4 regions of the Halomonas sp. 5021 genome follow, and region 1 is predicted to be linked to each of the others. Evidence: predicted binding sites of a transcription regulator. Region 1 holds the regulator's gene; each other region holds the start of a gene.
The links. The regulator FNR, encoded in region 1, switches genes on or off when oxygen is low (the NO sensors DNR and NnrR bind a similar motif). The targets are predictions, from matches to a motif close to TTGATNTANATCAA.

Region 1 (7,396 bases):
CCGCTTGAGCAGGCGCTTCGCCATCATTTGGGGTTTGGCCTGCCCAATGCCCGGGTGGATGTTACCAAGCTGCATCAGCGCCATCTGCGTCGTCTACATCCCCAGGCGGAACACGCGGCCGAGCTGGCGCGTGCGCTTGACTGCTGGCAAGTGCCCAGTAAGACGCCTCAGCGGGCACTGGAAGACGCCACAGCCAGCGCGCTCTTGTACCTTCGTCTGCAGCGTAACGAGGTAGATACTGTTTCATAGCGGCCTGCGATTGGGTCATTGCGCTGTGAGTTGCTAGAATAACTGCTGCTTCTCTTACCATCGGCAGTGCTATTACCATGCAACATGATCCTGTTCATTTTGACCCAGCGTTGGCGACTGCCGACGCGACATCCAGCTTATCCGAAGCGGCTGACACTTCGGAGTCCCAAGATGTCAGACAAAAACGCGAGTTCAATAAGCTGCAAAAGCGGCTCCGCCGTGAAGCGGGCAATGCGATTATCGACTATCGCATGATCGACGAAGGTGACCGCGTCATGGTGTGCCTGAGCGGTGGCAAGGATAGCTATACCATGCTGGAAATGCTGCTCAGCCTGCAGCGCAACGCACCGGTCAACTTCTCGCTGATAGCCGTCAACATGGACCAGAAACAGCCGGGGTTTCCCGAGCATGTGCTGCCGACCTATCTCGAGCAACGCGGTGTGGACTACCACATTCTGGAACGTGATACCTATTCGGTGGTGAAGGAGAAAACCCCCGAAGGCAAAACCACCTGCGCGCTGTGTTCGCGCTTGCGGCGCGGGTCGCTGTATGGCTTTGCCGAGGAAATCGGTGCGACCAAGATTGCCCTGGGGCATCACCGGGAAGATATCCTGGAAACGCTGTTTTTGAACATGTTTTTCGGTGGCAGTTTGAAATCAATGCCGCCCAAGCTGCTCTCCGACGATGGCAAGAATATCGTCATCCGGCCGCTGGCCTACTGCAAAGAAGCGGATATTGCCGAGTACGCGCGTTTGATGGCGTTTCCCATTATCCCCTGCAACTTGTGCGGCTCCCAGCCCAATATGCAGCGCCAGGTGGTCAAGGAAATGTTGGCCGAATGGAACAAGAAACACCCTGGCCGCCTGGAAAGCATGTTCAAGGCCGTCACCAACGTCGCGCCTTCACAGCTGGCCGACCGCGACCTGTTCGACTTTGCCGGGCTGGAGGCCAAGCAGGCGGAATTGAGGGCGGGGCGTATTCAGGCGCTCAACGTCGGTTAAGCAGGCTCTTCTTCGGCGAGCCGTTGAAGCTTCGCCATGTCGAGAATGTTTACCTCACGACCGGAAATGGCGACCACGTCCTGTGACTGGAAGCGACTGACAATCCGGCTGACGGTCTCAACGGCAAGGCCCAGGTAGTTGCCGATATCAGCCCTGGGCATGGAAAGACGGAAGCTATAGGGCGAGTAACCCCGGCGACGGAAGCGATCGGAAAGCGTGACCAGGAAGGTTGCCAATCGCTGATCAGCGGTCTTGCCCGATAGCAGACGCATCATTCGCCGGTCATTGCGCAGTTCTTTGCTCATGCTGCGATATATCTGGCCGCGTAACTCGGGCAGTTTCTCAGACAGTTGGTCAAGGCGGTCAAAGGGAATCTCACACACAGTGGTGGTTTCCAGGGCGATTACGCTGCCGGGGTAGTGCGGCTCATCGATAGCATCAAGCCCCACCAATTCACTGGGCAGGTAAAAGTTGGTCAGTTGGTCATGCCCGCCACCTTCGCTGGTGACCTGCTTGAGGCTACCAGAGCGCACCGCATAGACACTGTTGAAGGCATCCCCCTGATGAAACAGATGCTCTCCTTTCTTGAGGGGGGCGCGTCGCCGAATGATCGCGTCAAATTGATCGATATCCTCAAGCTCCAGTGCCAGCGGCAGGCACAGCGAACTCAAGCTGCAGGTCTGGCAGCGTGCTTCGTGCAGGACGGCGCGCCGCCGTTGCGGGGCTTCCAGCATAAGAGTCTCCAAAAGAGAATTCGTATGTTCATTATGGAAGCGTGTGCCCATGAATAACAACTGCTAAACAATATTCGAGTAGTGGTTGTCGGTTTGAGAAAGCAAGCGTGCATCAAAGGCCATGGCCAGGTGGCGTATTAACAGGCGTCCGACAGGCGTCACCTCCAGTAAACTGCCGCGGATATCGATCAAGCCGTCGTGTTGCGCCTGCTCCAGGGCGTTCAAGGCCGATTGAAAATAATCTCGCGCATCGACCTGCCAGCGCTCACTGAGCGCTGACAAGTCGAGCCGCATATCGCACATTAAACGCTCGATGGCTTCACGGCGAAGCAGGTCGTCTCGACATAGCCGTATGCCGCGTTGTGTGGCCAGTTGCCCTTGGTCAATCGCCGCCTCGTAGTGCTCAAGCGTGCTTTTGTTTTGTGCGTAGCTGTCATTCAGGCGTGAAATGGCGGAGACCCCAAGGCCGATAAGGTCGCATTGGGCGTGGCTGGAATAACCTTGAAAGTTGCGTTGTAGCGTACCGTGACGCTGGGCGATGGCCAGGCTGTCATCAGGGCGGGCAAAATGGTCCATGCCGATATGCACGTAGCCGGCGGTTGTGAGCAATTCAATCGTGATGCGCAGCATCGCCAGCTTTTCGTTGTGACTGGGTAGCTCGGCATCAAGGATCCGTCGCTGTGGAGGGAATCGCTGGGGCAAATGGGCGTAATTGAAGACCGACAGGCGTGCGGGGTTCAGCTCGATCACCTGGCGAAGGGTTTGTGCAAAGCTGTCTGGGGTTTGTCTGGGCAGGCCGTAAATCAAGTCGAGGTTTAACGAACGGAAGCCCAGTCGATGGGCTTCTTCCATCAACGTTTCGGTTAGCGCCCGCGGCTGGGGGCGATTGATCGCCTTTTGAACCCGTGGATCGAGGTCTTGTACGCCCAGGCTCAAGCGATTGAAACCCAGTGACTGTAGATGACGCAGCGTCAGCACATCGGCTTCGCGAGGGTCGATTTCGATGGCATAGTCGCGCTCAGGGGCGTCTGAAAGCCCGAAGTGCGCATCCAGCTTATCCACCAGTTCGCTCATTTGATCGAGAGTCAGAAACGTCGGTGTGCCACCGCCCCAGTGGAGCTGTTCAACCGGGCGTCGGGTATCCAGATGCTGCGCTGTCAGCGCCATTTCCGTGTCGAGCCTTGCGAGGTAGGGCGCGGCGAGCGCGGTGTTTTTGGTCGCGATCTTGTTGCACGCACAGTAAAAGCAGACTTTGCGGCAGAAGGGGACGTGCACATACAGTGATAGTGGCCGTTGAGCTTCGTTACTGCGTTGCAGTGCCGCGCTAAACTCGTCGGCAGTGAACGTCGCGTCAAAGGATAGCGCGGTCGGGTAGGATGTATAGCGCGGTCCGCTTTTCGCATAGCGATGGAGGCGGTCAGGGGCCCACACCGGCGACGCGAGTGGATTACCAGGCGCTGAATGAATAGGGGCAGGCATGAGGCAGGGCTCCAGACTGAGTATTGATTCATGGTAGCGAGTGCCGCACGAGGCAACGTTGAGCCACGTCAAGGAAAAGCCCGTTACCGACAAGCGACACAGGAGGGGTGAGTTGGACGCGCAATGGCCAGAGGAAAAAGTCGTCAGCCAGCAGTTGCTGGCTGAAGCGGTCGCCGAGCAGGCCGAAGGCTGTTTTTGGCGGGAGGGCCTGGGGCCGCTCAGGCTTTATGGCCAGGCAGACCTCGGCTGCCTACTGCTCGCTCATGGAGCGGGTGCCGGGCAGCGTTCGGCCTTCATGCAGCAGTTTGCCAGTGCACTCGCGCGAAGGGGGCTGCAGGTGATTACCTTTGATCTGGGCTACATGCAGCAAATGCAGGCGACGGGCAAACGCCGCCCACCGCCCGCCATCGAACGGAGCGTTGCTGAACTGGCGCGTTGGTATGCCTGCCTGTCGCCGCTAACGATCAAGCCGCTATGGCTGGGGGGTAAATCCATGGGGGGCCGTGTGGCGAGTATGCTGGCAAGCGAGCAGCCTTGCCCCGGGCTGGTGATTGCCGGTTATCCCTTTCATCCCCCCAAAGCGCCCGACAGACTGCGCCTGGCGCACTGGTCGAAGGTGCCGGTGCCGGCGCTCATACTTCAGGGCGAGCGCGATCCGCTGGGGAATCGTGATGAAGTCGCGGGGTATGCGCTACCGGATAATGCCCGCGTGACCTGGTTGACCGATGGCGATCACGACTTCAAACCCCGCCGGGCATCGGGGCTTGATCAGACGATTTTGATTGACGAGGCAGCGGCTCATGGGGCATCCTTCGTGCGCGCTCAATCGCCGCAGTGAGGCGTCTGGAAAATTGCGTTGGAAACTGTCGTTGTAAGGACCGTATCTGGACGCAGTATTTCGACATAGTCTGTTGACTTCCTTCGCATCTACTGTAGAATGCAGCGCCACGTGACCAGCGGGTGGTTAGCTCAGTTGGGAGAGCACCAGCCTTACAAGCTGGGGGTCACTGGTTCGAACCCAGTACCACCCACCATCTCTTGATGGCCTGGAAACGTTGCAGTAAGGAAAGCACCTAGCGTTAGCAGTGCGATACAGCGGACCGGTAGTTCAGTTGGTTAGAATGCCGGCCTGTCACGCCGGAGGTCGCGAGTTCGAGTCTCGTCCGGTCCGCCATCGTCACTTTTTCGTTTGTTTTCCATGTTTTGTCGTATGCGGACCGGTAGTTCAGTTGGTTAGAATGCCGGCCTGTCACGCCGGAGGTCGCGAGTTCGAGTCTCGTCCGGTCCGCCATTACGCAGCTTTTATCTCCAGCAGCCAGAATTATCGGTTTTATACCGAACGAATTTAAAAAAGCCCCGGATCATCGATCCGGGGTTTTTCGTATGTGCTTTATACAGCCGCTAACTCAGGCAATCGCACCCACGCCCACTTTGGCGACCTGAACGTCCTGGTCCGGTTTGACGCCGGAAATACCTACCGAGCCGACCACCTGGCCGTCGACGATAATCGGCACGCCGCCGGAGAGCAGCCCTTGAAGTGGTGCGGATACAAAGGCGGTACGGCCGCCGTTGATCATCTCTTCAAAGACCTGGGTTTCTTTGCGACCTACCGCCGCGCTGCGTGCTTTCTGGGTGGCCACATCGGCGCTGAAGGGCGCCGCGCCGTCCAGGCGGCGTAGGGCAAGCAGATGACCACCATCATCAGCGACGGCGATGGTCACCGCCCAGCCATTGCTATCGGCTTCTTTTTGGGCGGCATCAAGTACGTGGGTAACGTCTGCTTGGGATAAGACAGCTTTAGTTTGCATCAGGTGGTCCTTTGGTTGGTTTGCCGTTAAACATGCCCGTGCCATTCGCTTGGCACGGGGTAATGTGATGTGTGGAATCAGTGTAACGCAGCGTCGACGATTTCCACCCAATGGCGTACCGGCGTGCGGTTGGCACCGGCCAGGTGGGTTTGGCAGCCAATGTTGGCGGTGACAATCATTTCCGGATTGCCCGCTTCCAGAGCGTTGAGTTTATTGTCGCGTAGCTGGGTCGCCAGTTCAGGCTGGGTGATCGAATAAGTGCCCGCCGAGCCGCAGCATAGGTGAGCATCCTGCACCGGAGTCAGTGCAAAGCCAAGCTTGGTCAGCACACCTTCAACCGCGCCGTTGAGCTTCTGAGCGTGCTGCAGCGTGCAGGGGCAGTGAAACGCCAGCCGCTGGCTGGCTTGCACATCCAGTGACTCAAGCGGTTCGTCACGCAGCACTTCGACGATGTCCTTTGCCAGGGCGCTGATTTTCTCGGCCTTGTCGGCATAGTCCGGGTCGTCTTTGAGCATTTCGCCATACTCTTTGACGAAGGCGCCGCAGCCGCTTGCGGTTTGCACGATGGCTTCGGCACCTTGCTCAACGTGTGGCCACCAGGCGTCAATATTGGCCCGCACACGGGCGAGGCCAGCTTGCTGGGCATTGAGGTGGAAGTCGATCGCGCCGCAGCAGCCCACCTCGGATACCGGCGTCACGCTGATGCCCAAACGGTCGAGGATCCTTGCGGTGGCGGCATTGGTGTTGGGCGATAGACCTGGCTGGACGCAGCCTTCCAGCATCAATACCTGACGACTGTGCTGGGTACTCGGCCGCTGACCCGCGTCGACTGGCGCGCCCGGCATTTTGCTGCGTAGCTTGCCGGGTACCAGGGGTTTGAAAGTTTGGCCCAGCGCCAGCAGTGCCTTGAAACGCTGCGGCTCGACCAGCATTTTGCGTAGTGCATAACGCTGCGCCCGCTCGGCAGCCGGTCGCGGTACGCGACGCTCAATTTCGGCCCGGCCAATATTGAGCAGCTTGTGATACTCCACGCCTGACGGGCAGGTGGTCTCGCAGTTAAGGCAGGTGAGGCAGCGGTCCAGGTGCAGGCGGGTTTCTTCGGTGACCTGATCGTCGTCATCACGACTCTCAAGTAGCTCCTTCATCAAGTAGATGCGACCACGAGGACCGTCGCGCTCATCGCCCAGCAACTGATAGGTTGGGCAGGTGGCGTTACAGAAGCCGCAGTGCACACAGGTGCGCAGCACGCGGTCGGCTTCCTGGATGTGCGGCTTTTCAAGGTCGGCATCGGTAAACTGCGTTTGCATGTCAGCTCTCCTGATTAAAACGCCGCATAGAGACGTCCCGGGTTAAAAATGCCGTGGGCGTCTAGTTCCGCTTTCAAGTTGCGGTGGTATTTTTCCACCACGCTGGGCAGCGGCGTAAAGGGGCTTTGCGTGCCACCTTGCGCATAGGGGGTATAGCAGGTGGCGTGGCCACCGGCGGTATGGCAGGCATCGCGAAGCGTATCGGCATCCAGCGATGTCTTCACCCAGCGCTGGCTACCGCCCCAATCGTAGAACATATCAGCGTCGTCGGTACCCAACGCCAGAGGCGGTGTGTTGGGTGGCAGCGACAGCCGCCACAGTACCTGGCCTTCATTTGGGGTGAAAAACGCGTGCTGATGGTCGCGCAACTGCTGCCAGAAGCTGGCATCAAGGTCGTCACCGCCCAGGCGTTCACGCGTGGCTTTCACCGAGCTATGACCACCTTCCAGGCGGATAAAAAGCTCGTCCTGATGCCAGGCAGCGGCCGTGATCGGCAGCGGCTGACGGCCAAGCTCGGCGAGCTTCTTCAGCGCATCGTCGATACCCATTGACAGGCGCAAGCTGTGGCTGGCGCTGGGCAACGGCAGTACCTTGAAGGAGATATCGGCCAGCACGCCCAGCGTGCCTTGTGCGCCTGCCATGAGGCGGGAGAAATCGTAACCGGCGACGTTCTTCATTACCTCGCCGCCAAAGCGCAGCAGTTTGCCTTCCTGGGTAATGACCCGTGTGCCGAGAACGAAATCGCGAGCGGCGCCTGCCCAGGGCCGGCGTGGGCCGGAAAGCCCGGTAGCCACAGCGCCGCCAATGGTGCTGGCCTC
Region 2 (7,396 bases), on a different contig from region 1:
AACATGTTGAAAGTCACCGGCGGCAAGAAACAGGGTGCTTTTAATAGCGGCATGGGCGAGCAGATGCAACAGCGCGGCCAGTGGAACCCCCGCGCCCACTGCGATGAGCATCAGGCCGTATTGGCTGGCCGTGGAAGCCGCCAGCACACGTTTGAGATCACGTTCAGCCAGCGCAATCACCCCGGCAGCCACCGTGGTGATACCACCGACAAGACCGACAGCGAACAGTGCCTCAGGCGTCAGCAGTGGCGCCGAGCGGATCAGCAGAATGGCGCCCGCCGCCACCAGTGTGGCCGAGTGCAGCAACGCCGAGACCGGTGTCGGGCCCGCCATGGCGCGCAAAAGCCAGTCCTGCAGGGGAACCTGGGCCGACTTGCCCATGGCGGCCAGCAGCAACAGAAGCCCGGCAATGGTGGGCGCTCCAGCGTCAGCTTCCAGGGAAGCGGCAATCTCACTAGTACCTGCTGACCCTATGAGTATGAATATCGCAACGTAAAGCCCGAGATCCGCGCTGCGGGTATATAGGAAAGCGCGTGTGGCTGCGTTCGCGGCTTCGGGGCGTTGGAACCAGAAGCCGATCAGCAGGTAGCTGCACAGACCGATCAGTTCCCAGCTCGCCAGCAGCAGAATCCAGTCGCCCGCCAGCACCAGTGCCTGCATGGCCGCCAGGAACAGCGACATCACGGCATAGAAGCGCGCTTGGCCGGACTCCCGCTTCATATAACCGACGGCATAAATCAGAACGAATGTAGCCACCGTGGCTACTGCCACGGTCAATAGCGAGGTCATCGGCCCGGCGACCAGGCGCAGTGGCATGTCCGGCAGCCCAGGCAGAAGTAGCGTTTCGGTCTGAACGTCAACCACCCGGGCTATCAGCCAGAGACTGCCTGCCAGGTTGAGCGTCGCACCAGCCAGGGCCAACACAGCGCTCCCACGGCGCAGTAACAACACAGCCAGGGCGGCGATCAGCGGCGGTAGTATTGGCAGGAGCACTGCATTCATCCTTTCAGGTCCTCCGCTTCTTCCATCTCAACCGAGCCCTTAACCCGGAAGCGCGCAATGGCGACGCCAAATCCGACGGCCATCTCCAGTGCCATAACCGTCATCACCACCAGCACGAACATCTGGCCGGAATAAGCTTCGGGATGTAGAAAGCGCCAGAAAGCCACCAGATTCACCATGGCCCCCGCCAGCATCAGCTCCACGCCCATCATGATCATCACCAGATTGGTCTGGGACAGTGCGCCATAGACGCCGATACCGAAAAGGATGGCGCCGGTCACAAGCGCTACTATCAGAACTGCGGTCATTCCGATGCCTCCTTGGCTCTTTTACTCGCCAGGTTCTGCACCGGAATCGCCACCGCGGTGGCCGCAATCATTGCGGTCAGGATGGTGATACCAGCGGTTTCAAAGATCATCATCGAGCGCCCGAGCAGCTCCATGCCCAACGCCCGTGTCTGCGCTTCCGCATCCACCACCTGCTTTGCTGCGGGGCCCCAGTCGGACAGCAGCGCAACGGCGATAGCAACAACGGCCGCACTCACCCCAGCACCGATAGAGAAACGCTTCTGGTGACTCATGTCCATACCGCCAAGCCCACCGGGATCCATCATGAACATCACCATGAAGATGGCCATGATACTCATCTCCGTGGCCATCATCATGATTTGCAGTACGCCCAGAAATTCGGTCTGCATCGCCAGAAACATGCAGCCGACGGCGGTCTGCGAAAACAACAGAGCCAGCGCAGAACGGACCATGGACGATGTGCGAAACACCACCACGCCAAAGCCGATGGCAGCCAACCCGAAAACGGCAACGAAAAAAGCCTGTGCGTACATTAGGGAACCACCAGAATCAGTAAGCCGACGACAATGATATTCACCAGTGCAAGGGGGATGCCTAGAATCCAGCACCACCGCATCAGATCCGCCTCGCGAATGCGTGGCAGATAGTGACCGACCAGCAACATCGACACGGCCACGGCCAGGGTCTTCACCAGACTCCAGGCCCAAGGTGGCAGTAGCGGCCCATGCCAGCCGCCGAGGTAGAAGACCGTGGTTGCGGAAGCCAGGGTAACCACCAGAGTCAGTCGGGCCAGGCGAAGCACTGCCAGGCGCACCCCGGTGTATTCGGCGTCCACGCCCCCGCCAAGCTCTCCCTCTGCGGTTGGCAGATCAAACGGGGCCCGGAACGCCAGTGCCATGGCCGCAATGAAAAACAGCACGAAGCCCAGGGGCTGGTAGACGATGTTCCACAGCCCCGCCTGGGAGCCAACGATCGCGGTATTCAACAGGGATTCGGCGCGCATGGCCACGGCCGTGATCGGCATGACAATAAGCATGGAATAGGCAATAAGCTGGCCCAGAAAGCGCCAGCCACCGATCATCGCGTAGGCGCCGTCCGGTCCCCAGCCCGCCATGATCACCGCGACCAGCACATAGGCCAGGGCCGCGTTGATGAACAGCGCACCAGTACCAAGGTCCGCAATGATCAGGTCCGGCGCCAGCGGCAGGACCGCCATACCAAGTACCCCCACAACCAGGAGAAGCACCGGCGCTGCCTCGAAAAACACCCGGTCTGGCGAGCGCGGGAGAATGGATTCACGACCGAGGTGCGCCAGCCCGCTAAAAAGTGGCGCCGCCGGACTCAGGCGGCCAGTGGTCATCCAGCCCTCGATCACGGCCAGCAGACAAGTGCTGCCAAGCAATGCGAGAAGAACGCTAGCGACGGTCACGAGATCACCTCCCAGGGCGAAAGATCCAGTGAGCCGACTGCCAGCAGCGCATCGCCCAACTCCTGGCCCTCAACAAGCTTCGGGACCAGGTCGATATGGTGACTGCAGGGGGTGTCCAGCTTGTAGGATTTCACCTTTCCACGCTCCAGTTTCAGACTTAACCGGGCTTCGCCGCGGGGCGTATCAACGGTTACCTCACCGGTTCCTGATAAATCGCCAATGTCGCGCAGGGATGGCAGCGCCGGTTCGCTGCTCGCCTTTATAAGGTCGAGACTGGCGGTTATTTCGGCCAGACGTTGCCACAGGCGAGCCCAGGCGTCTCCGCCTTCGCTGGCAGCACGTGCTAAGGGGCCGCGCAGATCAGAAAATTCTGATGAGAGTTCGCCGATATCCTTCAGCCGCGATTTGAGCAAAGGCGTCCGTCCAAGACGGGTTCCTAATGTGCGCAACGCTGGTTCCAGCTCAGCAAGCCTGTACCGGTTAGCCTCTCTGACTTGCAGTTGCAGAGTCGAAGCCCGCTGCGTCAGCCAAGCGAATCCGAGCTGGCGCCCCAGTTGCGCCAGCCAACCAAGATGACTGGCGATGCGCTCACGCTCAAGTCCGCCGTTCCGGGCCTGAGTGGTCGCCTGATCGTCATTCAGCCCAGCCGCTTGCTCGATCGCAAGACAGGCCAGCAGACGATAGCTCACCGGCGCCAGCGGCATTGCCGTGGCCAGATGGTCGATGAAGGTCTCGACATCTATCTCTTCGCTTTCTTCACCCTCTTCAACTTCGATGGTCATACCCGCCAGGGAGGTCGCCTGCCCTTCTGTCACCCCGTCACCATCAAGGGTCAACGTCAATTTCAGTCCGCCTGGTAAGCCCGGAAAGACTGGGCCGAACGGCACCTCAAGCCAATCCATCTGCAGGCCATCGGCGCTGCGTGGCAGATCTTTGGTGACTTCAATCATGGACATGAATCCCGAGGCGCCGTGATCGTGCCCTCCATGCTTATGCCCACCATGATCGTGTTCTCCATGATCATGGCCTGAATGTTCATGTTCTGAGTGGTGGTCAGATTCGCTATGTTGATGATTGTGGCCGTGCCCGGAGCCCTCTTCTGAGGCGCCCTCATCTTCCGCGTCCTCACGGGCTACCAGATCCATACCGCACTTGGGGCAGCTTCCAGGCTCGTCCCGAACGATTTCCGGGTGCATTGGGCAGGTATATTCGGCCGCTGCATTTTCGTGCGCGTGTTCCTGTTGGTGCTCGTTACTGTGCTCGTGATCATGGCCATGATGATGTTCATGGTGGCCCTTATGATCTTGATCATGGCAATGCTCGTGCTCGTGCTCATGGTCATGCTTGTGGCCATGGTGCTGGTGTTCGTGATCATGCTGGTGTTCATGATCGTGGTCGGGCGTGGACTCCCCTGCCTCTCGGGCTACCAGGTCCATGCCGCATTTGGGGCAGCTACCCGGCTCATCCTCGACAATTTCTGGATGCATGGGGCAGACATACTCAATCTTGGCGTGCAGGACATCGGCGTCGAACGCCTCCGGCGAGGCTACAAAGGCACCGTCAGCGAATGCACGTTGTAGTCGAACTACGGCTTCGGTCAGTCCCTTTTGCGAGAGACCTGCAGAAATATCGGCACCAGGTAAAGTTGACGGTGTCTGCCCGCCTACGATGAGAATGGCACGCGGCCGGGGCATCTGCGCGTAGAGCACGGCCACGGCGTCGCCCATTTTCTCCGACAGCTCTCCAACAATCATGAGCACGCTTGCATCGCGAGGCGTAGTACTGGTTCGCATGCCTGCCGCGGTCACGTCCAGACCATGCGCCAGGGCAATCTCAGGCCCGGGAACGATCAGACAGCCCAGATTACGCGCCAGGGCCCGAGAAACCAGCTTCTGCAGCACTGAGGGCCGTTTCTGTCGTGCGCCCGTTATGTTTATTGCTGAATCAAAACTCATTGCCGCCTGAAAGCCCCCTGGCTCCATCCGTAAAGCAGGCCAAGAAAGAGAATCGCCAGAAACACGCCCATATCAAGCAAGGCAACCAGCCCTACTTCCTTGTAAACCACTGCCCACGGGTACATGAACGCCATCTCCATATCAAAGGCCAGAAACAGCAACCCATATCCGTAGTAGCGGGCGTGATAGCGCCCCCATACCGGATCCCGCGACAGAGCTCCGGAACTCGCCGGCACATCCTTGCCCGGCTCCTGACGTGTCAGGCCTATCGCGCGGGCAAGCGAATACAGACAGAAAACGCTGCCTACGACGCCAATCGCCAGTGCCAGCAGTAATCTGTATTGCTCCAAAAGAGTCATCATCTGACCTCCTGATTAATCAACCAAGCATGTCCCGCACCTAAGTCGATGACCACCGAGAGTCGAAAAATAGTAGAGCACCCGCAAGCTATGCGCCGTGCCTGGGAGAATAGCCCGCCCCCACTGATAGCATTATAGAGGGTTTATGTCCCTGATCCGTAAACGCGAATACCTAGTAAGGCTCGTCTTGCGGCCTCGGTGTACACGGTGTATCAATCGCAATACCGGCTAAACCAGTACCGTCGATATCCGGTTTTTGGTCAAACAGTGCCATCACAGCTTCCATCGGCACATGGCATCACTCCTAATTCACAAAGTGGTACTCACCAAGGCTTATTGCTGGCCATGGTGGCTTGGCATGTTTCCCTTCATCTGTTGTCGCTGCTCGTCGGTCAACAGGTCCTGCATCTGATTATGCATGCTCACTTTATCGGCCATCATGTCGCCATGTAGGTTAGCCATTTGACCGTGCAGCGCTTTTACTTCCTCCGGATCAGGCCGCTCGGCCTGCATGATTATCATCATGTCATCACTCAGTTTCATCATTTCGCCCATCCGCTCCAATTGAGTAGAGCGATGTTCCTGGCGCATCTCGCGCATCGAGCTCATTTGTTCGTCGTCGAGTATGCCGGACATCGGACCCATACCACCCATCATGGGGCAAGGCATCATGCCACCTTGGCCTCCCATCATCATGCCAGGACCCATGCCGCTTTGGCCGCCCATCATTCCGCCCTGACCTTGGGCGCCTTGGTTCATGCCTTGAGCGAAGGTGGCGCTGCTTGTGGCACCAAGGCTTGCAGCCAACGCAATGGCAACGATCTTCTTATACTTAGCCATATCAATTTCCTCTCATCGTGTTGCGGGTCGAGAAGTCGCCTTACTCCAATAAAAATGGAAGAAGACAGAGTTAACTTCCGTTATAAGCCTACAACCTATAGGTAGCCCGCAGGTCAAAGAGAAACCAAACCCGATACCTCAATATTGTCACAAGTCAATTTTTGTCGACCGTTTTGAAATCTGTTTCAGGTTGATATGTTATAAAAAACTAGGCGACTTCAGATAACTACGGCGTGTAATTTCAGTTTAAATTCAGATTAACGGGCTATTTTTGGGGTAACGTGGGCATATAACCATCGACAAACAACCGTTACCTCTTTACCCCCGGAAGTGCTATAGGAGTGCCTATGAGTCAAAAAACTAGCCGTCTGCTGATGATGTGGATACCGCTTGCCGGGTTTGTCATTTTGGTGGGTTACTTGATGGGAACAGATCACCACTTTCACCTCTTTCAGGCCTTACCTTTACTTTTTTTGGCAGCCTGTCCATTGATGCATTTTTTTATGCATCGACATCACGGTGGGCACGGCGATAAAGCAGATAAGGAGTGAAACACCCTTTAAATCATGCGGGGGGATCATTATGAAACCGAAACATCAAGAGCATCGCTTAGGCGTTTCCGAAAACACATTAGTGACTCGGAATTTAAAAATCCAACGCCATGAGCGTGAGCGCATCGACGACGCAATAGCGGATATCGATCAGCTTTACGGGATGGATAAGGTAGTCTACGACGAAAAACACAGGCATATCTGTCTCGCTTACGATGCGCTGCGGCTATGCATTGATGATGTCGAAAAGATCCTTATACGCCATGGGATCGAGGTCAGCGCTGACCGATGGAACCGCTTCAAGGAAGAGTATTACCGCTTCGTCGACCAGAACGTTAAAGACAACGCCAAGAAAGAGCCTTGGAGTTGTCATTAAAACGCAGTCTTTCGTTAATCGGTACTGTAAAAAAAGGGGCAACGTGGTAACCATCGCCGTCGGTGGTAAGGCTCTGTGTCAGGTGGCCGTGGCTGATACCCTCAAGCAGGAGTTGGTAGCAGCCATTCGCGTCATGCATGACCTCGGGCCTCCACGTCGTGATGATGATCACCGGCGCCAACGAACGCGCCGCCATCAGCCTGTTGCACCCGATAATTGGTGTTATCGACATGACCACCAGCTCGCTGTCGGTGATCAGCAACTCTTTGCTGTTGAAGCGACGCAATGCACGCGAGCAACCCGAACGACCCAGCTACAAACTCAATGTCATATCTCATGACATGATGCTCGTCGCGTGAAAGAGGCATTCGGCCAGAGCAAGCAGCTCAATGGGGCTCGACGCATTCAGGCTACACTGGCGACCGATGGTCACCCATATGATATCAAAACGATAGGTGCCAGTATGCGGCGCCAGTCGTAGGTGCCAAAGGCTGCCCGCAAGTTCGTCGTCACCACAGACAGCGACCATAGCTTGCCTGTGTCGCCCAACTTATTGGAGCAGAACTTTGTGGCAAC
Region 3 (7,396 bases), on a different contig from region 1:
CGGCGGTCATGAGCACCATTTCCAGCCAGCTACTGGTAGCGTCTTCTTCGCTGACCGAGGACTTCTATCGCCTCTTCCTGCGTAAAGAGGCCACGGACAAGGAGTGCGTGAACGTGGGCCGTGTGAGCGTCGTCCTGGTGGGCTTGATAGCCGCCGTGATTGCGTCGGACCCAGACTCGCAGGTACTCGGGTTGGTCAGTAACGCCTGGGCAGGCTTCGGCGCCGCCTTCGGCCCGCTGATCATCCTGTCGCTGATGTGGTCGCGCACCAACGGCAATGGCGCCATTGCTGGCATGGTCGTGGGTGCCCTCACCGTAATGATCTGGATTGCCCTGGGCTGGAACGCTTCCTTCATGGGTGGCCCGGGCATTTACGAGATCATTCCCGGCTTCATCGCGGCCTTCCTTGCCATCCTGGTGGTAAGCAGCGCCACGGCCGATGCCGGCGAGTATCAGCACATTACCCGCTAGCAAGAGCGCGCAGGATACATTCAACGTATCAGGAGGGCTCCCCCCAGGAGCCCTCTGTTGGTTTGATCTTTTGTGTTTGCTGCCAAAAGACCGACTAAACCCTAACCGACGCAATAACGTTACGTGTCGGCTAGCAAGGAGAGACCCCTATGAACGAAGCCAATCCTCATCTGCATAGCGACGTGAGTGACCTGCGCTCGCGCATTCGCAAGAATTACGACGCCAATGAGGCAGATGTACTGCACGCGCTTATCGAGCGTATCAAGCTGTCGGAGGATGACCGCAAGCAAGTCGCCGCCGTTGGCGCCAAGTACGTAGAGCGTGTGCGCAAGGAAAGGTCGCCCTCGATGATGGAGGCGTTCCTGGCCGAGTACGGGCTCTCGACTACCGAAGGCGTCGGCTTGATGTGTCTGGCAGAAGCGCTGCTGCGCGTACCCGATGCGGAAACCATCGACGACCTGATCCACGACAAGATCGAGCCGTCCGACTGGGGCGCCCACCTGGGCAAGTCAGCATCCTCGATGGTCAACGCCTCGACCTGGGCACTGTTGCTGACCGGTAAGGTACTGGAAGAAGATCCCAAGGGGCCCACACGGGCACTGCGCGGTCTGGTTCGGCGCATGGGCGAGCCGGTCGTGCGTAAAGCAGTTGGCCAGTCGATGAAGATCCTTGGCCGCCAGTTCGTGCTTGGTCAGACCATCGAAGAAGGCATGAAGAATGCCCGTGAGCTCGAAAAGCAAGGCTATACCTACTCCTACGACATGCTGGGCGAAGCAGCGCGCACCGACGAAGATGCCGTCCGCTACCACCAGGCTTATGCCAAGGCGATCTCTGCTATCGCCGAGCAGGCCAAGGGTGATGTCCGCGGTAGCCCCGGCATTTCGGTGAAGCTGTCGGCGCTGCACCCGCGTTATGAATACACCCACCGTGACACGGTGATGGCAGAGCTATTGCCCCGCGCTAAAGAGTTGGTGCAACAAGCGGCCAAAGCCAATATCGGTTTCAATATCGACGCTGAAGAGCAAGACCGGCTGGATCTGTCCCTGGACGTGATCGAAGCCTTGATGGCCGACCCCAGCCTGGACGGCTGGGATGGTTTCGGGGTCGTCGTGCAGGCATACGGTCGCCGCGCAGCGCCGATGATCGAGACGCTCTACGAACTCGCCGAGCGCTTCGATCGCAAAATCATGGTACGCCTGGTAAAAGGTGCTTACTGGGACACCGAGATCAAGCTCTCCCAGGAAATGGGCGTCAAAACCTTCCCGGTCTTCACCCGCAAGGTCAATACCGACGTCAGCTACATGGCCTGCGCCCAGATGTTACTCGACCGGCGCGACCGCATCTATCCGCAGTTTGCGACCCACAATGCCCACACCTGTGCTGCCGTCGTGGAGATGGCGGGCGATGACAAGGACAGCTACGAGTTTCAGCGCCTGCACGGCATGGGCGAGTCGCTGCACCACATCGTCAAGGAGTCGGAAGGCACCCACTGCCGCATCTACGCGCCGGTCGGCGCCCACCGCGATCTGCTGGCCTATCTGGTTCGCCGCCTGCTGGAGAACGGCGCCAACTCCTCGTTCGTTAACCAGGTAGTGGATAGTTCGATTCCCCCGAGCGAGGTCTCGAAGGATCCCATTGAAGGGTTTAAGCAGCTCGGCAATGACGTATCAAGCCCCCTGATCCGCCAGCCCGGCGAGCTGTTCGAGCCTGATCGCAAGAACTCCAAGGGCTACCGTATCAACGAGCCGGCTTCGATCCTGCCGCTGCTCGATGCGCGTGAAACCTTTGCCGACGCCACCTGGACTGCAGGCCCGATGCTGGCAGGCAACCCGGCTCCCAAGGGCCCGGCACGTGATGCGGTCTCCCCCGCCGACGGCTCTCGGGTAATCGGTAAGGTGCATGAAGCCACCCCGGAAGAGGTCGCCACGGCCCTCGACGCCGCCGAGCAAGGCTTCAAAGAGTGGTCGGCACGCCCTGCGGCCGAGCGCGCCGCGGTACTGCGCCGCACCGCCGACCTCTACGAAGAACACATCGCTGAACTGACCGTGATCACCACCCGCGAAGCGGGCAAGATGATGTTCGATGGTATCGCCGAAGTGCGTGAGGCAGTGGATTTCCTACGCTACTACGCCAACGAAGGCGAGCGGCTGGAAGCGGAAGAGCCCGGCAGCGCCCGCGGTATCTTCGTCTGCATCAGCCCGTGGAACTTCCCCCTGGCCATCACCACCGGGCAGATCGCGGCCGCCCTGGTGGCCGGTAACGCAGTGCTCGCCAAGCCAGCCGAGCAGACGCCCCTGATCGCGGCCCGTGCCGTCGAGTTGATGCGCGAAGCCGGTTTGCCTGAAGCGGCGCTGCAGCTACTCCCGGGCGATGGCCCGACGGTAGGTGGACCGCTGACCAGCGATCCGCGAATTGCCGGTGTCTGCTTTACCGGCTCGACCCCGGTGGCGCAGATCATCCACAAGGCGCTGGCCGAGAACGCCGGGCCTGATGCCGTGCTGATCGCCGAAACCGGCGGGCTCAACTCCATGATCGTCGATTCCACGGCGCTCACCGAGCAGGCGGTACGCGACATCCTGATTTCCTCCTTCCAGTCGGCCGGTCAGCGCTGCTCCGCGCTGCGCATGCTGTATGTCCAGGAAGAGGCCCGGGACCGGTTGCTTAACATGCTCTACGGTGCCATGGACGCGCTGACCATCGGCGACCCCTGGAATACCGATACTGACGTGTCGCCGGTGATTGACGCCGATGCCCAACAGGAAATCAGCGATTATGTAGCGACGAACGAGAAGAACGGCAAGGTGCTGAAGAAACTTTCAGCGCCGGAGACCGGCACCTTCGTTACCCCGGCGGTGATCGATGTTGGCGGCATCGAGGATCTCGAGCGTGAAATCTTTGGCCCGGTGTTGCACGTGGCCACCTTCAAGGCGCGGGATATCGACAAGGTGGTCGATGACATCAACGGCAAGGGCTACGGGCTGACCTTCGGCCTGCATACTCGTATCGATGACCGCGTGCAGCAGATCGTCGAGCGCATCCATGTCGGCAACGTCTACGTCAACCGTAACCAGATCGGTGCTATCGTCGGTTCCCAGCCGTTCGGCGGCGAGGGCCTATCAGGCACCGGCCCCAAGGCCGGTGGCCCGCTCTACGTGACACGCTTCCGCCGCACCGCGGAGGCCGAGCACAGGAATGCACCAGAAGGAAAAGCGGTCTCACTGGGTGATCTCCAATCCGCGCTTGATGGACTGGATGCGCGCAACTGGGCGGTGCGACCCAACCGGATCGAAGTGCTACGCAAGGCGCTATCCGGCAAAGGCGGCGTGATACGCAAGGCGCTCAACGAGACGGCTGCGTTGGACATGACGCCGCAGACGCTACCGGGGCCAACGGGTGAAAGTAACCGCTTGGCGATGTACCCGAAGGGAGCGGTTCTGTGCCTCGGGCCAACCCTGGATATTGCCATCGCCCAAGCCGCACAGGCCCTCGGTACTGGCTGTGCGGCCGTCTTGGTCGCGCCAGGCGCCGAACAGGCGGTGAAACCGCTGATCGATGCCGGGGTGCCCGTCGCCGGGCTTGATGGAAGCGTCTCGGCCGAGACGTTGAGTGACATCAAAGGTATCGCGGCGGTCGCCGCCGCTGGCGACAGCGACTGGACCCGTGAACTGCGCACAGCCCTGGCCAAGCGCGATGGCGCCAACATACCGCTCGAGACCCAAACCATCTCGCCGGATCGCTACGTGGTCGAACGCCATCTGTGCATTGACACCACCGCAGCCGGTGGCAACGCCAGCCTGCTGGCCACCGCCGAATAGACCGGTATTGAGTGGTTAGTGCCATGGAGGGGGGCAGCGGTTTTATGCGGCGCCCTCCTCCTTCCAGGCTGTCTCAGCAATCAATCGTTAGCCACTCCTCGTGAGTGGCTTTTTTATTGGCAATAGCGTTTTTCTGGATTATCCAATTGACCGGTGGCCCGCCCCTGAATCAGGCCACTCCACATACCTCTCCTCTTTGATAATACCTGCCTAACAACCCTTGCCCTGGATCAATAATCCGCTCACTGGATCTCGTTACACTGGTCACATCGTTAAACGGCTAGCGAATAGCCGTCCAGCGTTGCAACGAGTCGTTTGAAACTGTCTGTTTTAACATCAGGAGTACCCCCATGCGTAAAGCCGCCCTGCCTACCCTACTTGTATCCACCGTTGCCGCTGCGGCGCTGATAACCAGCAGCCAGGCTTTCGCTTACGGCGCGGGTGATGTCTTTACCCGCGTTGGTGTTGCCAAAGTCGCGCCTAAAAGCGACAACGGCTCACTGGCCAACGGTGCGTTGGCCGTGGATGTACAGGATGAAACCGAGTTTGCGTTCACCCTGGGCTACCGCTTTCTCGATAACGTTGGCGTGGAGCTCCTGGCGGCGCTGCCGTTCGAGCACGATATCCACCTGAACGGTGGTAATATCGCCTCCACCAAGCACCTACCGCCAACCCTGACGCTCCAGTATTACCCGCTGGGCGGCACGCAGTCCCGGGTACAGCCTTATGTGGGTGCAGGTGTTAACTACACCCACTTCTCCGATGAAGAGCTGACGACTGGTGATTTAGATCTGGATGACTCCTGGGGCGCGGCAGGCCAGGTAGGCGTGGACCTGTTGATTGATGACCACTGGGCGCTGAACGCCGCGGCTTGGTACATCGACATTGATACCGATGCCAGCATTAACGGTGCAGCGGCCGGTACCGTTGAGATCGACCCTGTCGTGGTCATGGGTGGCCTCAGCTATCGTTTCTAGGCTGACAGCCAATAACTCTCAGGCGTTATCCACAAAGCCTGCCTTGCGGCGGGCTTTGTTGTTACATCGGCCTTCAGTTTTCAGTGACGACCTTATCCACTCTCTCCACAGCCCGCACAACGAGCAGTTGATGATGGGCGGGTGTCTGCTCCTGCTGCAAATAGGCCGCCACGGCGGGTGCCACCTCACATTTGGCCGGCATCGGCCCACCAGCTTCAACCAGCGACTCCAGGCGCGCGATAAATACAAAGCGCAGCCACTGGAGCAGCGACATTGTATCGACACAGAACGGCTGCTGGCTGGAAAAAGCCGCTGTCTCAGGGATTGGCATACGCCATAGGTCAGCGGCCTTTAGCGTCGCTTCAAGATCAAGAAGCGCGGTATGAAGCTCGCGATGTGCGCCCATAAACCACCTATGTTGAATCAGATATTTAAAGGGCATTATCCCAACTCTATGGCTGAGTTGCCACTCATCCACCGAGATCTTCGTTATTCACAGATTCACAGAAAACCTGCAAGAGACTGTGGATAAGCTATGGAAAGGTATCGCATCCGCGTTCCCCATGCGGGTTGGCGATGACTGTTTAATTTTTAACCAGACAGTAAAAAAGGCGTGATATTATCAATGCCTACGGCTGACAGGCTGCTATCCGCAAGGTAGAGTGCAGGCTTGCAATGGGAAAGGACGTTATGCAACCAATTCGCACCCTAGACGAGTTTTTTCAGCGCAGCGGCGCCAGTGTATCGCTTTATCATATGGGACGGTGCGTTACCCCGTGCCCTATGGATGCACTACGCCAGCTTGAAAATGCCCAGAGCCCATGGCCTGCACCCTGGCAAGGTCAGGCGCGCGTGGCCATCGTGTTTCGTCTGGGTGATATGCCCGAACCGGCGATCTGGTTTCTGGCCCTGCCGCTGGACGAGGAAGGCTATCTGGTGCCCGCCCAGCGCGATGCGTTTCTGAATCGGCTACTTGAAACCCTGGGCCGCAACGTCTCACAACTAGGCCAGACGCGTGGCTCAGAAGCTGACAACCTGATGAAGGACAACCCGCTCGCCTTTACCCCGAGCGCCCCTTTTCAGGCGATGCTTAATGCCAGGGCAACCCATGCGTTTGACTTGCCTGCAAGCCAGCATTTTGACCCCGTTGACGCTTACCTCCGTGACCCACAGGCGCTAGATTGGCAACAGTTGGGGTTACAGGGTGTCGCCGACGTGGTAGTCCGCCTCGATGAAGAGACGGCGGAACGGTTAGCCACCCAGCTCGCCCATTTACCCACAGAGGTTGCTCAGGCATTTTGCCTTTGCCTGGAGCATGAGCCTCTGCCCGGCAGCTTGGTCGCCGCATTGCGCCAACGGGGTGAAAAAGCCATCATTGCAGGTGATCTGGAAATGCTGTGTGCCTGTGTGCGCGCCGTCGGAGCCACGGAAACTGACGAAGTAGGCCATTGGTATGCTCAGTTGCTCCGCGACGAGACCACCAGTGGGCCCGACGTACTGGCAGCGATGGCAGGAAGGGGCTGGTCACATTTGGAAGACGGCGAACGTCTACCGCTTTTCCTGTCGCGACTGGCTGATGACGAACGCACCGATTTTATTGCGATGGTAAAAGACTTGGCGCTGATTCCCCGGCTACGCCTGCCGTTACTGATGGCGCTGCGTGACGCACCGGAAGGCTCAAGGATCCACGCCCGCGTGGTTGAACTGACGGCCAATAGCGGATAATCCCAGGGTTGATTACTGATGATGCTGAGGAACGCCCGATGAAAGTAAAGCGCAATGTTGTTAATCATCGGCTTCCTAAGGAGTGGTTTTGAAAGAACTCCCTTACCAGGCCAAAGCGGTTATTGGCCGTCGAGAAATGGTCTATTTGCCGGATCTGGCACTTCATCTGTGCTGCAAAGCAGACACGGGTGCACGTACCTCTGCGCTACACGCCGAGGAGATCGAGACCCATGAAGACGAAGATGGTCAGCTATGGGTCAGTTTTATTACCCATAGTGGCGGGCCTGAAACACCGGCTCACCGGTTGAAAGTGCATTTACATGATCGCCGACGGGTGACCAGCTCGAACGGACACACTGAATGGCGGTATGTGATCCGCACCCCAATGCGCCTGGGCGATCTTAACTTT
Region 4 (7,396 bases), on a different contig from region 1:
GTTCGACCGTTGACATCAGCTCCTGGTAGGCGGCCGATTCCGGAGACAAGCCTTCCAGCGTGTTCTGCAGCTCTTCGAGCGTACGGTTTACGTTAGTGCCGATAGACTGGGTGTCAGGGTCGTTAAGTAGCTGATTCAAGGATGCGCTAACGCCGCGAACTTCCTCAAGTACAGATTCAGATGCTTGTAGATTTTGATCAAGCCCCGTTAATAACGGCTCGATTTCCAAGCCATTCAGCTTTTCCAGTAAGTCGGTCACCTGCGCCTGAATTTGCGCAAAGCCACCTGAGGTCGTGGGGAATACTGTGTGCCCTGAGAAAGATTCCGGCACATAGTGAGCGGCCAGTTCCTCGCGGAAGTTCAAATCGACAAACATTGCCCCTGTCAGCAGGTTTCCACTTTTGAGGGAGGCGCGTAAGCCTAGGGTGAACATTCGCTTGAAGCGAGCATCCCACTCATCAAGATCCACGTCGGCATTCTCGATGCCGAGTCGCTGGGGCTCGATGCGAATCAGCAACGGGATGGCAAACTGTTCCCGTGAATCCGGCTGAGGAGCTGTGAAATTCCAGGGTACGGCGGCAACGGTGCCAAGCCGAACGCCCCGAAACTCCACAGGTGCCCCCTTGGAAAGTCCGCGAACAGTATCGTCGACAAGGAGTACGTATTCCAGATAACGGTTAAAGGTACCCTGGCGAGCACTATCTTCATCGGTGTAAAGCTCGAAGCGGGTATTGTTGTCTACGGGCTGTCCCATCGGCAGGTCTTCAGGGACGCCAAAGGTGACGCCCCCGCCCAGCAATGTTTCGATGGAGTCAACGTTGACACGAACGCCGTCGGCATCGAGTCGAAAATCAATGCCGCTGGCACTCCAGAAGCGCGTACTTTCTGTAACGAGCTGATCATACGGCTCTTCAATAAATACCTGATGATGCATGGTACGTGACTCAGCATCAAAGCGTGTTTCCTCAATACGGCCGACAGTGAAGCCCTGATAGGATACCGGATCGCCCACGCGCAATGAATTACCCAGTTGGCTGATGAGGCTGACTTGCAAACCTGCGACGCCAGCAGGGGCGACAGGCGGCGTTTCCATGACTTCAAACTCGCGTTGGGGCTCAGTTGAAGAGCCTGGCTGAAGTTGAATGTAGGCACCCGACAGGACAGTACTCAACCCACTGATGCCTTCACGGCCGATACGCGGTTTCACGACCCAGAACCGGCTATCTTCGCGCAGCATGGCTTCTGCTTCAGGTTGGATGCGGGCGCGTAAAACGGCTCGGGAAAGATCGTCGGATAGCTGAACGCTTTGTACGCGGCCGATTTCAACGTTGCGACTGCGTATCAGCGTATTGCCGGCTTCGATCCCCTCGGCGTTTGGCATCGTCAAGGTGATCATGGTGCCCCGGGAGGAATAGTTGTCGTATACCAGCCATAAGCCAATGACCAGGGCGACAATCGGTACAATCCAGATGGGTGAAAGCCGTGTCTGGGGGCTGGGTTTGGCACGATGCATTGCCGCCTCGCCCTGTGGTTCGTTGGAGGGCATGTCGTTTTCGTTAGCCATTAATCACTTCCTTACGGGCGTCGCCTTGTCCTGTATATTTCGTTATGGGGGTATCCCATAGCAAACGTGGGTCAAAGGTCATGGCGGCCAGCATGGTCAGCACGACCACGGCTCCAAAGGCGAGCGCTGCCGGCCCTGGATTGATCGTCATTAACGAATCAGCGCGGATTAGCGCTACGAGAATGGCGACGACAAACACATCGACCATCGACCATCGACCGATAAACTCAGTGATCCGGTAAAGCGTTGTGCGCGTTTGCGCATTGAAAGCATCGCTACGGTTAGCCACGCTGCATAGCCAGGCCAGTGCGAACAGTTTGCCGACGGGAACAATAATGCTGGCCACAAAAATGACGCCTGCTATTGGCCAGGAGCCGCCCTGAATCAACTCGACAATGCCGCCCACGATCGTCGAAGGCGAGCTATTGCCCAGACTGGTCGTGGTCATGATGGGAAATACATTGGCAGGAATGTACATGATCGCAGCAGCCGCGAGTAATGCCCAAGTGCGCTGGACGCTATGCGGAAAGCGAGGGTGCAGCCGCTCATGACAGCGCACGCAATAATGCTTACCGTTTGGCGCCAGCCGATTGATGAGCCCGCAGGTGGGGCAACTGGTAAGCTGCTGGGACGCGGCTGATGCCCCTGTTAGTGTGCCCTCCGGGGCGAGTGGCTCGCCTTCCAGAGCAAACCACATCCAGTCCGCATCAATCGATTGCACCGTCATCAGTAGAAGAAATGCAAAGACGCAAAACGCCCAAAACGACAGGCCCAGTTCAATATCAGCAAGCCCTGCAACCTTGATCAAGCTAACCAGAGCGCCCACGATAAACACGTCGGCCATCATCCAGGGCGTTAAATGGCTCAATGAACGAGCCGTCGAGCGACTAAAGGGCAACGGGGCGTTGCGTAACAAACCGTATTGCAGCCACAGGGTACCTATCAAATACACAGCAGGTAATACCACGATGGTCATGATAACGCCGATAGCCACCAGAGGTTGATGAAAGGCAATCAGGGTGGTTGCCGTTTCGGCAAGTTCGATACGGTTGCTCACCCCGCTGTAGCTGAAACTCACGAACGGGTAGGAGACGGCCAATAAAAGCGCAATAAGCGAGGCCATCGCGAGTGCCATGCTGCGCTGGGCGGGGTACCGGTTACGCTTGACCAGGACATGCGAGCAACGTGGGCAGCAGGCTTTTTCACCGGATTTAAGGGGGGGTAACGCTGCTATCCAGTCACATTCGTGACAGGCGCGCAGGCGCCGCCTCTGGGTGCGGGTCTCCGGCGGTTGTTGGTCAACAAGCGGTGCATTGACCTTCAAATTGGGGTGTTTAGGTAGCCAGTTCTGGGACAAATGGTGATCTCGCTAGCGTGAGTAGGCAAAGCAATACGCTCTCGTTTATAAGTCTGTCAAATGTTGGGTAAAATTCATCGAATCGTGAATAGGTTGTCGTTGACCTTGAGCGATGAATGAATAATGATCGCCACGCTCATTTGCCGCTTATACGGTCATGTCTGGCCATTCAAGGCTCAGATCATCGACACCCCATGAAAACGCCATCCAAAGGAACCTTATGTTACTTGCTCTTATCGCCGTTGTCGTTGGCTTGATACTGCTTATCTGGAGCGCTGAAAAATTTATTGATGGCGCCGCGGCGACGTCCCGGTGGCTGGGGCTTTCCCCCTTGTTGATTGGCATGCTGGTCATCGGTTTTGGTACATCGGCTCCCGAGATGATGGTATCGGTACTGGCAGCAATGCAAGGTAATCCGGGGTTGGCGGTGGGTAATGCCTACGGTTCCAACATCGCCAATATTGGTCTGGTGCTGGGGTTTGTTGCTTTACTGGCCCCATTGGCCGTGCACTCGAGCGTCATTCGCAAAGAGATACCGTTGTTACTGGTAGTGATGCTGGTAACCGGGCTGATGCTATTGGATGGTTGGGTAGCCCGCTGGGAGGCGGTCTGTTTATTGCTGGCATTGGTGGTATTTATCGTTATCAGCGTTGTGCGTTCTAAAGGCCAGCAGGACGATGCACTTGTCTCGGAAGTGGCGGAAACGCTGGATAGCAAGCCCATGTCGCGCGGTAAAGCCATTATGTGGACCCTGGTTGGTCTGGTGCTGTTGATTGCCAGTTCACGTCTTTTGGTCTGGGGGGCTGTCGAGATCGCTGTCGCGTTTGGCGTCAGTGACCTGATCATTGGCTTGACCGTTGTGGCGATTGGTACCTCATTACCTGAGCTGGCCTCATCGATTACCGCACTGCGACGTAATGAACACGATATGGTGCTCGGCAATGTCGTGGGGTCGAACCTGTTCAACAGCCTCGCCGTGGTGGGGTTGGCAGGCGTCATTACACCGATTGAAACCGGCCAGGAGGTGCTTCAGCGTGACTGGATTGTCATGCTGGTGATGACGGTGCTGATGATGTTGTTCGCGTTCTCCTGGAAAGGGCGCCCACGGCGTATCAACCGTTTTGAGGGCGGTGGTTTATTGGCGCTTTTTATCGCCTATACAGGCTATCTGGTGAGTGTGGTGGTGTTGGCCTGAGTCGCTTGTCACAACAGTCGCTATTGGTTGCGACTTAAAAATTGACCTGCGTCAACGCGACACGGTGAAAACCCAAAACGCATGCCGCATCCATACCTTCTAAGCTGTAAACTCAAGGGGTTGTTGATCAAATAAGCTTAGTGACTATAAAAAGAAGAGCGTGATCCAAAGGGGCTCACCTAAGCTTGTTTTAAACCTTTGAAACGAAGGTTCTATGGGGCCTTAGGAGGGAGTTATGGAACTTGATCCGCTATTGCTATCGAGACTCCAGTTCGCATTTGTTGTGTGTTTTCACGCTATCTTCCCTGTCTTCACGATTGGGCTGGCGTCCTACATTGCCGTGCTGCACGGGATATTCTATAAAACGGAAAACGATGCCTGGGATCGCCTGGCACAATTCTGGACCAAGATGTTTGCCGTTGTGTTTGGCATGGGGGTGGTGACAGGCATTGTGATGTCGTTTCAGTTCGGTACGAACTGGAGCAACTTTTCTTTTGCCACGTCAAATTTCCTTGGGCCTGTACTCAGTTACGAAGTGGTCACCGCTTTCTTCCTTGAGGCGGCGTTTCTGGGTGTATTGCTCTTCGGGCGTGGAAAAGTGCCAGAAGGGGTGCACCTTTTTGCCGCGATCATGGTGGCGGTGGGAACCTTTATTTCCTCGTTCTGGATCCTCTCTGCCAATAGCTGGATGCAAACACCTGCGGGCTATGAAATGGTGGATGGTCGCTTCCATATCACTTCCTGGATGGCGGCAATTTTCAACCCCTCCTTCTGGTATCGCTTTGTGCATATGGGCATGGCGTCGTTCCTGACCGGTGGTTTTGTGGTCGCAGGTGTCAGCGCCTGGTTCCTCCTGCGTCACCGTGATGTTGAAGCCAATAAAAAAGCCCTTTCAATGTGCCTGTGGCTGTTGCTTTTCCTGGCGCCGGCGCAGGCTGTTGTCGGTGATTTCCACGGCCTCAACACGTTAGAACATCAGCCAACCAAAGTGGCGGCAATGGAAGGTAATTGGGAAACCCAGTCCAACGTGCCACTTTTGCTGTTCGCCTTGCCCGATCAGGAAGCTCAGGAAAACCGCTTTGAAATCGGTGTTCCCAGCCTGGCCAGCCTCATTCTGACCCATAGTGCGGACGGCGTAGTCCCGGGTATCAACGAAATGGCGCCTGATGAACAGCCCCCTGTGGCGCTTGTCTTCTGGTCGTTTCGTGTGATGGTGGGGATTGGACTTTTGATGATAGCCGTCGCGACGGTTGGCTTGTTTTTACGCCGTGGAGGACGTTTCTTCCAGTCGCCGCTCTATCTTAAAACACTGGTAGGTATGATTATTTCCCCTTTCCTGGCAGTGCTGGCCGGCTGGGTGGTCACCGAGTCGGGGCGCGCGCCATGGCTGGTCTACGGTGTCATGACCCATGCTGAAGGGTTAACCCCTTCGCTGACAGGCGGTATGGCGCTGTTTACGCTGCTGGGCTACGTCGCTGTGTATGCCGTCGTGTTTTGGGTAGGTATTTACTATCTTACTCGTGTCGTGCGTAACGGCATGCTGGCGGATTCCATGGAAGTAACCGGCGAAGTCGAGCGAGCCAAACGTCCTTTCTCTGCGGCTCACACGCCTTTCGATAGTGATTATGAGGGAGCAGTCAAATGATCAGCCTTGACCTTGCAATAATCTGGGCCGGCATTATTGGCTTCGGCGTTATCATGTACGTCATTATGGACGGCTTCGATCTGGGACTGGGGATACTTTACCCCTTTGCACCGGATGAAGAGTCGCGTGATGTGATGATGAACTCAGTCGCGCCGGTGTGGGACGGCAACGAAACCTGGCTAGTATTAGGAGGGGCTGGGCTTTTAGGCGCTTTCCCGCTGGTTTACTCGGTGTTCCTGCCGGCACTTTATATTGGCGTGTTTTTGATGCTGGCGGGGTTGATCTTCCGGGGTATCTCATTTGAGTTTCGCTTCAAGTCGAAGAAAAATCGCCATTGGTGGAACCGCGCATTTTGTGGAGGATCCGCTGTCGCTGCTTTTGCTCAAGGTGCTGTCGTAGGCGCTTATATACAGGGCTTTGCGGTAGAGGATTTTGTATATGTGGGCGGTGCGCTCGATTGGCTGACACCGTTTAGCGTACTGACCGGCCTGGGCTTGATGGCAGGCTATGCGTTGCTGGGCTCGACCTGGCTGATTCTGAAGTCGGAAGGTTATGTTCAGCAGTGGGCCTACCGGATAACCCCGAAGCTGTTGCTGGCGGTGCTGGTGGTGTTTGGTATTGTCAGTCTATGGACACCGTTGGTGAGCCCTGAGGTGCGCGACCGCTGGCTCAGCCAGATTCATTTGATCTGGGTGTTCCCCATCCTTGCGATGGTCTGTGCTTATGTGCTTTTCCGTGCCGTGAAGCGTCAGCAAGAAGGCTTGCCATTTGTCGCCTCGCTAGGCTTGTTTATCTTCACCTACCTGGGGTTGATTGCCAGCAAGTGGCCAGTCATTGTGCCACCCAACTACACGATCTGGGATGCATCTTCAGCCCCTGAATCACAGCTCTTCCTGTTGATCGGTGTTCTGTTTGTCATCCCCATCGTGCTGGCCTACACCGCCTGGACCTACTGGGTCTTCCGCGGCAAGGTGCGTGTCGGAGAGGGCTACCATTAAGTCCATGGCATCAGTTCACCGCCATAAGGAGCTTACGCCGCGCCACTGGTTAACCTTGCTTGCTGCATCAGAACGCAAGCGGCTAGCGGGCGCGGCGTTTTTTGGTGCCTTGGCAGGCTGCCACACCGTATTGATCGTGACCGGCCTGGCCTGGTTGATCGATCAACTGGTGGTTCAAAACCGGTCGCCAAGTGATTTGACGCCTGTTTTCGCGCTCCTGGCCGTCGCCGTATTATTGCGCGCGATGTGCCAGTGGGCCTCAGAGAGATTGAGTCTGGATGCCAGCCTTCGCATCAGGCGCAAGGCCCGTGCTCAGTTGCTTGATAAAATCACTGCCTTGGGCCCTGCTTGGCTGACATCACAGCAAAGTGGTGCTATTGCCGCTCAGGCGGTAGAGCATATCGACGCCTTGGACGGCTATTTTGCGCGCTATCATCCGCAACTGCGGATCACCGTGTGGGTACCGCTCGTCATTCTTGCCGTGGTGATGTGGCTGGATTATCTGGCCGCTGTGTTCCTGTTGCTGGCGGCGCCGCTGATTCCGCTGTTTATGGCCCTGGTGGGGATGGGGGCTGAGCGCATGAACCGTGATCAGTTCGCCGCCGTCGCCCGACTGTCAGCGCATTTCATAGATCGA

Region 2: R3F64_RS15650 (DUF2933 domain-containing protein) is a predicted target of FNR. The motif match lies at 6,038-6,051, and genes of this name have one in related genera.
Region 3: R3F64_RS17365 (OmpW/AlkL family protein) is a predicted target of FNR. The motif match lies at 4,506-4,519, and genes of this name have one in related genera.
Region 4: R3F64_RS12115 (cytochrome ubiquinol oxidase subunit I) is a predicted target of FNR. The motif match lies at 4,158-4,171, and genes of this name have one in related genera.

The regions. Positions count from the first base shown of each region.
Region 1 covers NZ_JAXOVU010000003.1:110,799-118,194, forward strand. The annotation lists gene R3F64_RS07355 (DNA polymerase III subunit epsilon) at 1-249, shown strand, start outside; gene ttcA (tRNA 2-thiocytidine(32) synthetase TtcA) at 327-1,250, shown strand; gene fnr (fumarate/nitrate reduction transcriptional regulator Fnr) at 1,247-1,984, opposite strand; gene hemN (oxygen-independent coproporphyrinogen III oxidase) at 2,048-3,463, opposite strand; gene R3F64_RS07375 (alpha/beta fold hydrolase) at 3,522-4,301, shown strand; tRNA gene R3F64_RS07380 (tRNA-Val) at 4,422-4,497, shown strand; tRNA gene R3F64_RS07385 (tRNA-Asp) at 4,561-4,637, shown strand; tRNA gene R3F64_RS07390 (tRNA-Asp) at 4,678-4,754, shown strand; gene R3F64_RS07395 (heme-binding protein) at 4,870-5,271, opposite strand; gene glcF (glycolate oxidase subunit GlcF) at 5,349-6,578, opposite strand; gene glcE (glycolate oxidase subunit GlcE) at 6,593-7,396, opposite strand, start outside.
Region 2 covers NZ_JAXOVU010000012.1:5,139-12,534, forward strand. The annotation lists gene R3F64_RS15610 (NADH-quinone oxidoreductase subunit 5 family protein) at 1-1,002, opposite strand, end outside; gene nuoK (NADH-quinone oxidoreductase subunit NuoK) at 999-1,310, opposite strand; gene R3F64_RS15620 (NADH-quinone oxidoreductase subunit J family protein) at 1,307-1,843, opposite strand; gene R3F64_RS15625 (complex I subunit 1/NuoH family protein) at 1,843-2,739, opposite strand; gene R3F64_RS19450 (heavy metal-binding domain-containing protein) at 2,736-4,640, opposite strand; gene R3F64_RS15640 (NADH-quinone oxidoreductase subunit A) at 4,691-5,056, opposite strand; gene R3F64_RS15645 (Spy/CpxP family protein refolding chaperone) at 5,387-5,893, opposite strand; gene R3F64_RS15650 (DUF2933 domain-containing protein) at 6,241-6,444, shown strand; gene R3F64_RS15655 (cation transporter) at 6,476-6,820, shown strand; gene R3F64_RS15660 (hypothetical protein) at 6,958-7,179, shown strand; partial or broken gene R3F64_RS15665 (IS3 family transposase) at 7,173-7,396, shown strand, end outside.
Region 3 covers NZ_JAXOVU010000015.1:59,032-66,427, forward strand. The annotation lists gene putP (sodium/proline symporter PutP) at 1-470, shown strand, start outside; gene putA (bifunctional proline dehydrogenase/L-glutamate gamma-semialdehyde dehydrogenase PutA) at 620-4,285, shown strand; gene R3F64_RS17365 (OmpW/AlkL family protein) at 4,636-5,262, shown strand; gene R3F64_RS17370 (YqcC family protein) at 5,336-5,668, opposite strand; gene R3F64_RS17375 (DUF3549 family protein) at 5,953-6,987, shown strand; gene R3F64_RS17380 (ATP-dependent zinc protease family protein) at 7,076-7,396, shown strand, end outside.
Region 4 covers NZ_JAXOVU010000006.1:218,025-225,420, forward strand. The annotation lists gene pqiB (intermembrane transport protein PqiB) at 1-1,564, opposite strand, end outside; gene R3F64_RS12105 (paraquat-inducible protein A) at 1,557-2,921, opposite strand; gene R3F64_RS12110 (calcium/sodium antiporter) at 3,142-4,116, shown strand; gene R3F64_RS12115 (cytochrome ubiquinol oxidase subunit I) at 4,352-5,761, shown strand; gene cydB (cytochrome d ubiquinol oxidase subunit II) at 5,758-6,759, shown strand; gene cydD (thiol reductant ABC exporter subunit CydD) at 6,764-7,396, shown strand, end outside.